2 regions of the Streptomyces sp. NPDC058052 genome follow, and region 2 is predicted to be linked to the other one. Evidence: riboswitches for the same ligand, from Rfam matches in the RefSeq annotation. Region 2 holds a riboswitch; the other holds the start of a gene.
What was found. Region 2 has a riboswitch for ZMP and ZTP ahead of ACFVU3_RS30000 (phosphoribosylaminoimidazolecarboxamide formyltransferase). Riboswitches for the same ligand answer to the same signal wherever they lie in the genome.
Positions count from the first base shown of each region.

Region 1: it holds a riboswitch for ZMP and ZTP, as region 2 does, so the genes downstream of both, glyA (serine hydroxymethyltransferase) here and ACFVU3_RS30000 (phosphoribosylaminoimidazolecarboxamide formyltransferase) in region 2, are expected to answer to the same signal.

Region 1 is NZ_JBHVRX010000040.1:31,046-35,493, reverse strand. It holds gene ACFVU3_RS35160 (RNA polymerase sigma factor) at 1-469, shown strand, start outside; gene ACFVU3_RS35155 (hypothetical protein) at 462-1,250, shown strand; gene glyA (serine hydroxymethyltransferase) at 1,263-2,552, opposite strand; ZMP/ZTP riboswitch at 2,616-2,706, opposite strand; gene rocD (ornithine--oxo-acid transaminase) at 2,813-4,018, shown strand; gene ACFVU3_RS35140 (polysaccharide deacetylase family protein) at 4,110-4,448, shown strand, end outside.
Region 2 is NZ_JBHVRX010000027.1:52,032-56,479, forward strand. It holds gene ACFVU3_RS29985 (CBS domain-containing protein) at 55-651, shown strand; gene ACFVU3_RS29990 (DUF1876 domain-containing protein) at 762-1,061, opposite strand; gene ACFVU3_RS29995 (hypothetical protein) at 1,264-1,563, shown strand; ZMP/ZTP riboswitch at 1,657-1,743, shown strand; gene ACFVU3_RS30000 (phosphoribosylaminoimidazolecarboxamide formyltransferase) at 1,770-2,786, shown strand; gene ACFVU3_RS30005 (FAD-dependent monooxygenase) at 2,826-4,046, opposite strand; gene ACFVU3_RS30010 (hypothetical protein) at 4,236-4,448, opposite strand, start outside.

The DNA.
Region 1 (4,448 bases), on a different contig from region 2:
GTGCGGGGCGGGTGCGGAGGCCGAGGACGTGGTGCAGGCGGCGTTCTTCAAGGCGTACCGCTCGCTGGGGAGGTTCCGGGAGGGGGCGTCCTTCCGGCCGTGGCTGCTGAGCATCGTGGCCAATGAGACGAGGAACACACTGCGTTCGGCGGGCCGGCAGCGGGCGGTGGCGGGGCGGGAGGCGGAGCTGCTCGCGGGCGAGCCGCTGATACCGGAGTCGGCGGACCCGGCGGTGGCGGCGGTGGACGGCGAGCGGCGCCGGCGGCTGTGGGCGGCGCTGGACGGGCTGCCGGAGGAGCACCGGCGGGTGGTGGTGCACCGCTATCTGCTGGAGCTGGACGAGGCGGAGACGGCCGAGGCGCTGGGGTGGCCGCGGGGGACGGTGAAGTCGCGGCTGAGCCGGGCGCTGAAGAAGCTGGGGCTCGCGATGGGGGCGCGGGAGGCGAAGCGAGGTGGGGAGCGTGCGTGAGGACGAGCGGCCCGGGGGGCTGCCGCGGGAGCTGAGGGAGCTCGGGCGGTCGCTGCGGGTGCCGGACGTGGACGGGGAGTCGATGGCCGAGCGGGTGCTGGCCCAGCTCCTGGCCGAGCACGTGCCCGTGCCGGTGGTGGAGCCGGAGCCGGAGCGGGCCGGGTGGCGGGGGTGGCTGCGGCGGCGGTGGCGGGCGCTGCTGGCGGCGCTGTCCGGGGTGCTGGTGGTGGCGGTGCTGACGCCGCCGGTGCGGGCGGCGGTGGTGGAGTGGCTGGGAGTGGGCGGGGTCGCGGTGGAGTACGCGCCGGGCGCGCCGCCGGTGGCCGCGGAGGAGGTCCCGGGGTGTCCCGATCCGGTGCCGGTGGCGGAGGCGGCCCGGCGGGCGGGGTTCGCTCCGCCGCTGCCGGAGGGGGTGGCCGGGGCGGTCACGTCGGTGACGGGGCGGGAGCCGGCGGCGGTGGTCGGCGTCTGCTGGCGGTCGGCGGCCGGGGCGGTGGTCCGGCTGGACGTGTTCCCCGGCGCTCTGGACCCGGGCTTCGTGAAGGAGGTCCGGGTGCAGCCGGAGCCGGTGGTGCTCGCGGACGGGACGGCGGCGTACTGGTTCGCCGAGCCGCACCGGCTGGCCTTCCCGCTCTCCTCGGTCGAGGGCCGGTGGCGGCAGGAGGTGCGGGCGGCCGGGCCGACGCTGCTGTGGGTCCGCCCGTCGGCGGGGCTGACGCTGCGGCTGGAGGGGATACCGGACCGGACGGAGGCGCTGCGGGTGGCGGCCTCCGTCCGGTAGCGGGCCGGAGGGTCAGACGGGGAGGCCCGGCGCGGGGTGGGCTGCCATCAGGTCGGCGACCTCGGCGCGGATCGTGGCGAGGGTGGCCTCGTCCTCGGCCGCGGCGGCGGTGACGGCGCGGTCGATCCAGTCGGCGACCTGGTCCATGTGGGCCGGGGTCAGGCCGCGGGAGGTGAGGGAGGGGGTGCCGATGCGGACGCCGGAGGGGTCGAAGGGCTTCCGGGTGTCGTAGGGGACGGTGTTGTGGTTGACGACGATGCCGGCGCGGTCGAGGGCCTTGGCGGCGGTCTTGCCGGGGACCTGCTTCGGGGTGAGGTCCATCAGGATCAGGTGGTTGTCGGTGCCGCCGGAGACCAGGTCGAAGCCGCGGGCGAGGAGGGCGTCGGCGAGGGCCTTGGCGTTGGCGACGACGGCGTGGGCGTAGTCGCGGAAGGAGGGCTGGGCGGCCTCGCGGAGGGCGACGGCGATGGCGGCGGTGGTCTGGTTGTGCGGGCCGCCCTGGAGGCCGGGGAAGACGGCCTTGTCGAGCGCCTTGGCGTGCTCCTCGGTGGACATCAGCATGGCGCCGCGCGGACCGCGGAGGGTCTTGTGGGTGGTCGTGGAGATGACGTCCACGTGGCCGGACGGGGAGGGGTGGGCGCCGCCGGCGATCAGGCCGGCGATGTGGGCGATGTCGGCGACGAGGACGGCGCCGGCCTCGCGGGCGATCTCACCGAAGGCGGCGAAGTCGATGGTGCGGGGCAGGGCGGTGCCGCCACAGAAGATGATCTTCGGGCGTTCGGCGAGGGCGAGGTCGCGGACCTGGTCGTAGTCGATGAGGCCGTCGTCGCGGCGGACGCCGTACTGGACGCCACGGAACCAGGTTCCGGTGGCGGAGACGCCCCAGCCGTGGGTGAGGTGGCCGCCCATGGGGAGCGCCATGCCCATGACGGTGTCGCCGGGCCGCGCGAAGGCGAGGTGGACGGCGAGGTTGGCCGGGGAGCCGGAGTAGGGCTGGACGTTGGCGTGATCGACGCCGAAAAGGGCCTTGGCGCGCTCGATCGCGAGGGTCTCGACCTGGTCGATCACCTGCTGGCCCTCGTAGTAGCGGCGGCCGGGGTAGCCCTCGCTGTACTTGTTCTGGAGGACGGTGCCGGAGGCTTCGAGGACGGCGGCGGAGACGTAGTTCTCGCTCGGGATGAGGCGGAGGGTGTCGGCCTGGAGCCGTTCCTCGGCGCCGACGAGGGCGGCGAGCTCGGGGTCGGCGGCGCGGAGCGCGGGGTGGCCGGCGGGACGGTGCGGGGCGGGCGGCGGGGTGGTCACGTGTTCCTCCGGGAGTACGTCGGAACGTCCCGGGCGAGGTGTCGCACGGGACGCGGGGCGGTCCCGTGATGCCCAGGCGAGCGGCACCTCGTGTGGTGGAGCGCGCGCGGCTCCCCCGGGGTCGGTTCCCCGTACGCCAGTCGCCGTGCGTGGGGACAGAGTAACGGGCGCGCCGTCCTGCGAGGTTTCTTCGTCCGGGATGCGAGCGACGATAAGAAGGGGCCACAACACACCCCGGCCGCAGGACGATCGGAGATCCCGTGTCGAGAACGCAAGACGAGATCGTTGCCTCGGAGGCGCACAGCGCCCACAACTACCACCCCCTGCCCGTCGTCGTCGCCTCCGCGGAGGGGGCCTGGATGACGGATGTCGAGGGGCGTCGTTTCCTGGACATGCTCGCCGGCTATTCGGCGCTGAACTTCGGGCACGGCAACCGCCGGCTGATCGAGGCGGCGAAGGCCCAGCTGGAGCGGGTGACGCTCACGTCGCGGGCGTTCCACCACGACCGCTTCGCCGAGTTCTGCACCCGGCTGGCGGAGCTGTGCGGCAAGGAGACGGTGCTGCCGATGAACACCGGCGCGGAGGCGGTCGAGACGGCCGTGAAGACGGCCCGGAAGTGGGGGTACGAGGTGAAGGGCGTGCCGGACGGGCACGCGAAGATCGTGGTGGCGGGGAACAACTTCCACGGGCGGACGACGACGATCGTCTCCTTCTCGACCGACCACGACGCCCGGGACCACTTCGGTCCGTACACGCCGGGGTTCGAGATCGTGCCGTACGGCGATCTGACGGCGCTGGAGGCGGCGGTCACCGAGAACACGGTGGCGGTGCTGCTGGAACCGATCCAGGGCGAGGCGGGCGTGCTGGTGCCGCCGGCCGGTTATCTGCGCGGGGTGCGGGAGCTGACGACCCGGCGGAACGTGCTGTTCATGGCGGACGAGATCCAGTCGGGTCTGGGCCGGACGGGCCGGACCTTCGCCTGTGAGCACGACGGGGTCGTCCCGGACGTGTACATCCTGGGCAAGGCGCTGGGCGGTGGTGTGGTGCCGGTGTCGGCGGTGGTCGCGGACGCGGACGTGCTGGGGGTGTTCAAGCCGGGCGAGCACGGTTCGACCTTCGGCGGGAACCCGCTGGCCTGCGCGGTGGCGCTGGAGGTGATCGCGATGCTGCGGACCGGGGAGTACCAGCAGCGGGCGGCGGAGCTGGGCGAGCATCTGCACGCGGAGCTGGGGCTGCTCGTGGGCGGCGGCGCGGTGGAGGCGGTGCGGGGCCGCGGCCTGTGGGCGGGCGTGGACATCGTGCCGGCGCGGGGCACGGGCCGGCAGATCTCGGAGCGGCTGATGGAGCGGGGGGTGCTGGTGAAGGACACCCACGGCTCGACGATCCGGATCGCGCCGCCGCTGGTGATCTCGAAGGAGGACCTGGACTGGGGTCTGGAGCAGCTGCGGGCGGTGCTGTCGGACTGACCGGGTCCGGTTCCGGGGCGGCGGCGGGTCCGTCGCCCCGGGGCAACTCGGGCCATTGACACCAGAGTTGGTCTAGGCCAATGATGCGGCCATGCCGAGACTCCGCCTGCGTCACGCGCTGCGTGGCGCGCTCGCCGCCCTCGTCCCGCTCGCCCTCCTCGGGGCCGTCGGCGGCCCCGCGCACGCCGCCCCGGAGGCGGCCTGGCCCGGGCCCGCGCCCGTGGTCTCCCGGGTCGAGACCACCGACCCGGTCGTCTTCATCACCATCGACGACGGCTGGTTCCACGACCCGGCCGCGGCGAAGCTGCTGCTCGACCGTCGGGTGCCCGCCTCGCTCTTCCTGCTGCCGGGGGCGTACGCGTACGACTCCGGGTACTTCCACCGGCTGCTCGACCACGGGCGGGTGCGGATCGAGAACCACACGGTCGGC
Region 2 (4,448 bases):
CGCCGCGGATGGGAGATCATGGAACCGTCACCCTCAGAAGGGACGGAACGGACGATGAGGCACCGCAGTGTCGCGGACCTGATGACCCCTACGGCGGTCGCGGTCCAGCGCGGGACCCCGTTCAAGGAGATCGCGCGGCTCCTCGACGAGTACGGCATCACGGCGGTGCCGGTCGTCGACGAGGAGAACCGGCCGGTGGGCGTGGTCTCCGAGGCGGACCTGCTGCGCCGGCACACCGCCAAGGACGGCCCCAGCACCGCCGAGGCGATGATGTCCAGCCCGGTGCACACCGCCCGCCCCTCCTGGACCGCCGTCGAGGCGGCCCGGCTGATGGAGCGGCACCGGGTGAAGCGGCTGCCGGTCGTGGACGCCGGCGGGCGGCTCATCGGGGTCCTCAGCCGCAGCGACCTGCTCCAGCTCTTCCTGCGCCGCGACCGCTCGATCCAGGAGGAGATCCGCGAGGACGTGGTCGTCCGCATCCTCGGACTCTCCCCCGCCGCCGTCCACATCGACGTCGACGAGGGCCGGGTCACCCTCAGCGGCACCGTCGGGCGCGGGGAGCTCGTCCCGCTGCTGCGGCGCCTGTGCGAGTCCGTGGACGGCGTGGTCGAGGTCGTCGACCACCTGACCGTGGAGCCTCCCGAGGAGTGAGCGACGGCGGCCGGACCCGGGCGGGGTGCCGGGAGGGGGCCGCGGCGCGGGGCGGCCCCGCGGGGGCGTGGCGCTCCCGCGGGGCCGTGGTCCGCTGGACGGCGGGCTCCTCAGGAGACCGCCTCCGGCCAGCCGTATCCGGGACCCGTGCGCCGCGGTACGGTCCCGGCGCCCACCGCCTCCATCTCGCGGTTCGCCTCCCGCATCAGCTTGCCCGCCAGGTCCTTCATGGCCCGGCTCGCGGCCAGCTCGTCGCCGATCACCGGCACGTCCGTGTCCGCCGGGTTGCAGCGGGCCGATCCGTGTCCCGTGAAGGTCGCCGTCCCCGTGTCGAGCCGGGCCTCGGCCTGGGTCCGGCCCGCCTCCTCGTTCAGTTCCAGGCCGACCCTCCACTCCAGGTTCCGCGTCATGGTCTGCCTCCTCGCACGCCGGTCGGCGCCGCCGGTGCCGTACGTGCCCGGGGCGCTGCTCCCCCGTCCCTTCCAGGATCCGCCCATGGGGGCTCCGGCGCACGCGGCGGCCCGGGCGGACGACGGGTGGAGGCGGGTGTTCCGCCGCGGAGGGGCGGGAACCACCCCCGGCACGGGGACTTCACGGCGAAGGGGAACCGCTATGGCCGCCCGGTTCGGCGCGCGCAGACGGCTGGAGGTGCTCCAGGTGGCCGTCGCCGGCCTCGGGGTCCCCGCGAGCCTCGGGATCGGTGCGGTCCTGGGCGCGAGCGGCCTGCACGTCGGCGTCGGACTCGCGGCGACCGCTCTCGTCCTCATGGCCACGGCCACCGCTCTCGCGAAGCTGGACGCCCTGCTGTCCCGCTACCCCGCGCCGCCGTCGCAGAAGCGCCGCCGCGCCCGCCGCCCGGACGACGGCGCCCCGGGCGGCACCGGACCCGGCGGCGGGGACGACTGGCTCTGAACGCGCGGGGCGGGCCGGGAGCCGCCCGTCGACGCGCCCCAACGCCCTTGGACCAGACCTTTGTTGCCCGCCCCGCCCCGTCTGGATACGATCACCCCGGGTCGTGACTGGCGCACGTGGAGCACCACAGGGAAGCGGCCCTCCCCCTCGGACACGACGCCGACCGCCTGGGCGTCCTCCCCCATCGGCGCGATCGATCCGAGCTGGTGCGGGAGGCGGAGCGGGCCTCGGGCCGGCCGGCCGCCGCGTCGTTCGAGCACGTCTCCCCGGCCGGTGCCGCCCTCGCGGGCCCGGTGGACGAGGCGACCGCCCGGCCGTACGGCGTGGACCCCGCCCGGGTGGGCGCCCTGGCCGGTGCCTACCTCCGGGCCCGGGACGCCGACCCGAAGTCCTCGTACGGGGACTTCGCCGCCGTCTCGCGCGAGGTGGACCTCGAACTGGCGGACCTGCTGGCCGGGGTCGTCTCGGACGGGATCGTCGCCCCCGGGTACGCGCCCGGCGTCCTGGAGGTCCTCGCGAGGAAGAAGAACGGCGGCTTCCTGGTGATGGAGGCCGATCCGGGCTTCGCGCCGCCGGACGAGGAGGCCCGCGAGGTCTTCGGGATGCGGCTCGTCCAGGACCGCGACCGGAGCCCGCTCACCCCGGAACTCCTGACGGACGTCCCCGTCGGCGCGCTCTCCGACGCGGCCCGCGCCGACCTCCTCCTCGGGCTCGCCGTGCTGCGCCACACCCAGTCCAACTCGGTCTGCTACGTCCGCGACGGCCGGACCCTCGGCATCGGCGCCGGCCAGCAGTCCCGGGTCGACTGCACCCGCCTCGCGGGCGCCAAGGCGGACACGTGGTGGCTGCGCCGGCACCCGCTCGTCCAGGGCCTCGCCTTCCGGCCCGGCGTCCGCCGGCAGGACCGGATCAACTGGCAGGTCCGGCTCGCCGAGGGCGACCTCACCGCGGACGAGCGCGCCCGCCTCCGCTCCGCCGTCACGACGGACCCCGGCGACCTGGGCCCGGACGCGCGGGCCGCGTGGCTGGCCGGGCTGACCGGGGTGTCCTTCGCGTCGGACGGCGCGCTGCCCTTCCGCGACAACGTCGACCACGCCCACCGCCACGGCGTCACGGCCATCGCCGAGCCCGGCGGTTCGATCCGCTCGGCCGAGGTCGAGGACGCCTGCCGGGAACTCGGCGTCACGCTCGCGCGGACGGGCCTGCGCCTCTTCCACCACTGAGCCGCCGCCCGGTCGCCCTCCGCCCCGCGCCCCCGCGGCTCACCCCGCCGGACGGTCCGGGAGGCGGAAGCCGTCGAACAGGTCGTCCATGCCGCGCAGGGCCAGGCGGGTCGGGGTGGCGAGGACCGCCAGGTCGCGGGCCGTCGCCGCGAGGGGGTGGCGGAGGGCCCCCAGGCGGCCGACCCGGCGGGCGCGGACGCGCACGGCGTCGGCCCGGTCGCGGCGGGCGGCCGTGTAGGCGGCGAGAGCGGCCGGAACGCCGTCCGCGTCGCCCCCGGCCCCACCGGAGGCCCCCGGACCTCCGGTGTCCCCGGCCGGGAGGAGGTGGGCGAGGACCACCGCGTCCTCGATGGCCTGGCAGCCGCCCTGGCCCAGGTTGGGGGCCATGGCGTGGGCGGCGTCGCCGAGCCAGGCGATCCGGCCGTGGTGGAGGCGCGGGAGCGGGGCGGCCAGTTCGTGGAGGTCGTGGCGGAGGACGTCGGCGGCGGGGAGGCGGGCCACGCGCTCCAGCAGGGCGGGAATCGGGTCGTGCCACGTGCCGAAGCGGCGGAGGAGCTCGGCACGTGCGTCGGCCAGGTGGGCTCCGGCCGGGACGACGGCGGTGGCGTAGAGGTAGAACCGGCCGTCGGAGAGCGGGGTCACACCGAACCGCTCGCCCCGCCCCCAGCTCTCGCTCATGGCGTCGATCCGCAGGTCGGGGGCTTCCACGAGGGCCCGCCAGGCCGTCTCGCCGAGATAGCGCGGGCCGGGGTGGGCGGGGAAGTGCGCGCCGCGCAGCGGGCCGTGGATCCCGTCGGCGGCGACCACCAGGTCCGCGGGCAGGCCGGGGCCGTGCTCCGTCCGCACGACGGGGCGGCCCGCGGCGTCGTCGACGCCGAGCACGGTGGTGCCGTGGCGGAGCGCCCCCGCCGGGAGCGCGGCGGCCAGTGCGGCGGTGAGGGCGGGGCGGGGGACGGCGATCGGGGGCATGCCGTAGCGCGCCGCCATGTCGGCGGTGCGGACACGGGTCAGCCACCGGCCGTCGGCCCGGCGCACGCCCATCGACTCGGGCACGGCCCCGCCGGCGGCGCGGGTGACGTCGACGCCGACCGCGTGGAGCGCGCGCAGCGCGTTGGGCGCGAGGCCGATGCCGGCTCCGGTGACGGGGGGTTCGGGGGCGCGTTCGCAGACGGTGACCCGCCAGCCCCGGCGGTGCAGCCCCACGGCGGCGGTGAGCCCGCCGATCCCGGCTCCGACCACGACCGCACGACGTCTCGTCATGGAGCCGCCTCCTTCCGTTCCGCCCACCCGCTGTCACCGCGAACCCGCGGCCGCCGCCTCGTTCGCGCGCGTCCGGCCACCGCTCACGGAACGGTCCGTGATCCAGTATCGGGCGGGGCGCGGCCGGTGCGACGGCCGGGACCGCGGGATCCGGCGGAGGGCGTCAGGGCCGGGAGGCGCCGGACGGGGTCACTCCGGGGAGTGCCGGTCGGGCGTGGCGTGCGCGAGGAGGAACTCGGTCGCTCCGGCGATGGCCTCCGCGTAGGTGCCGTGGACGGGCTCGGACTCCTTCTCCCGCTGGTCCGCGGCGGTGGCGGTGTACCACCAGGCGTCGGTCTCGGCGTCGTGGTGCACGACGGCGGTGCCGCCCGCGTAGTGGAGCGGGATGGACTCGCTGGTGGA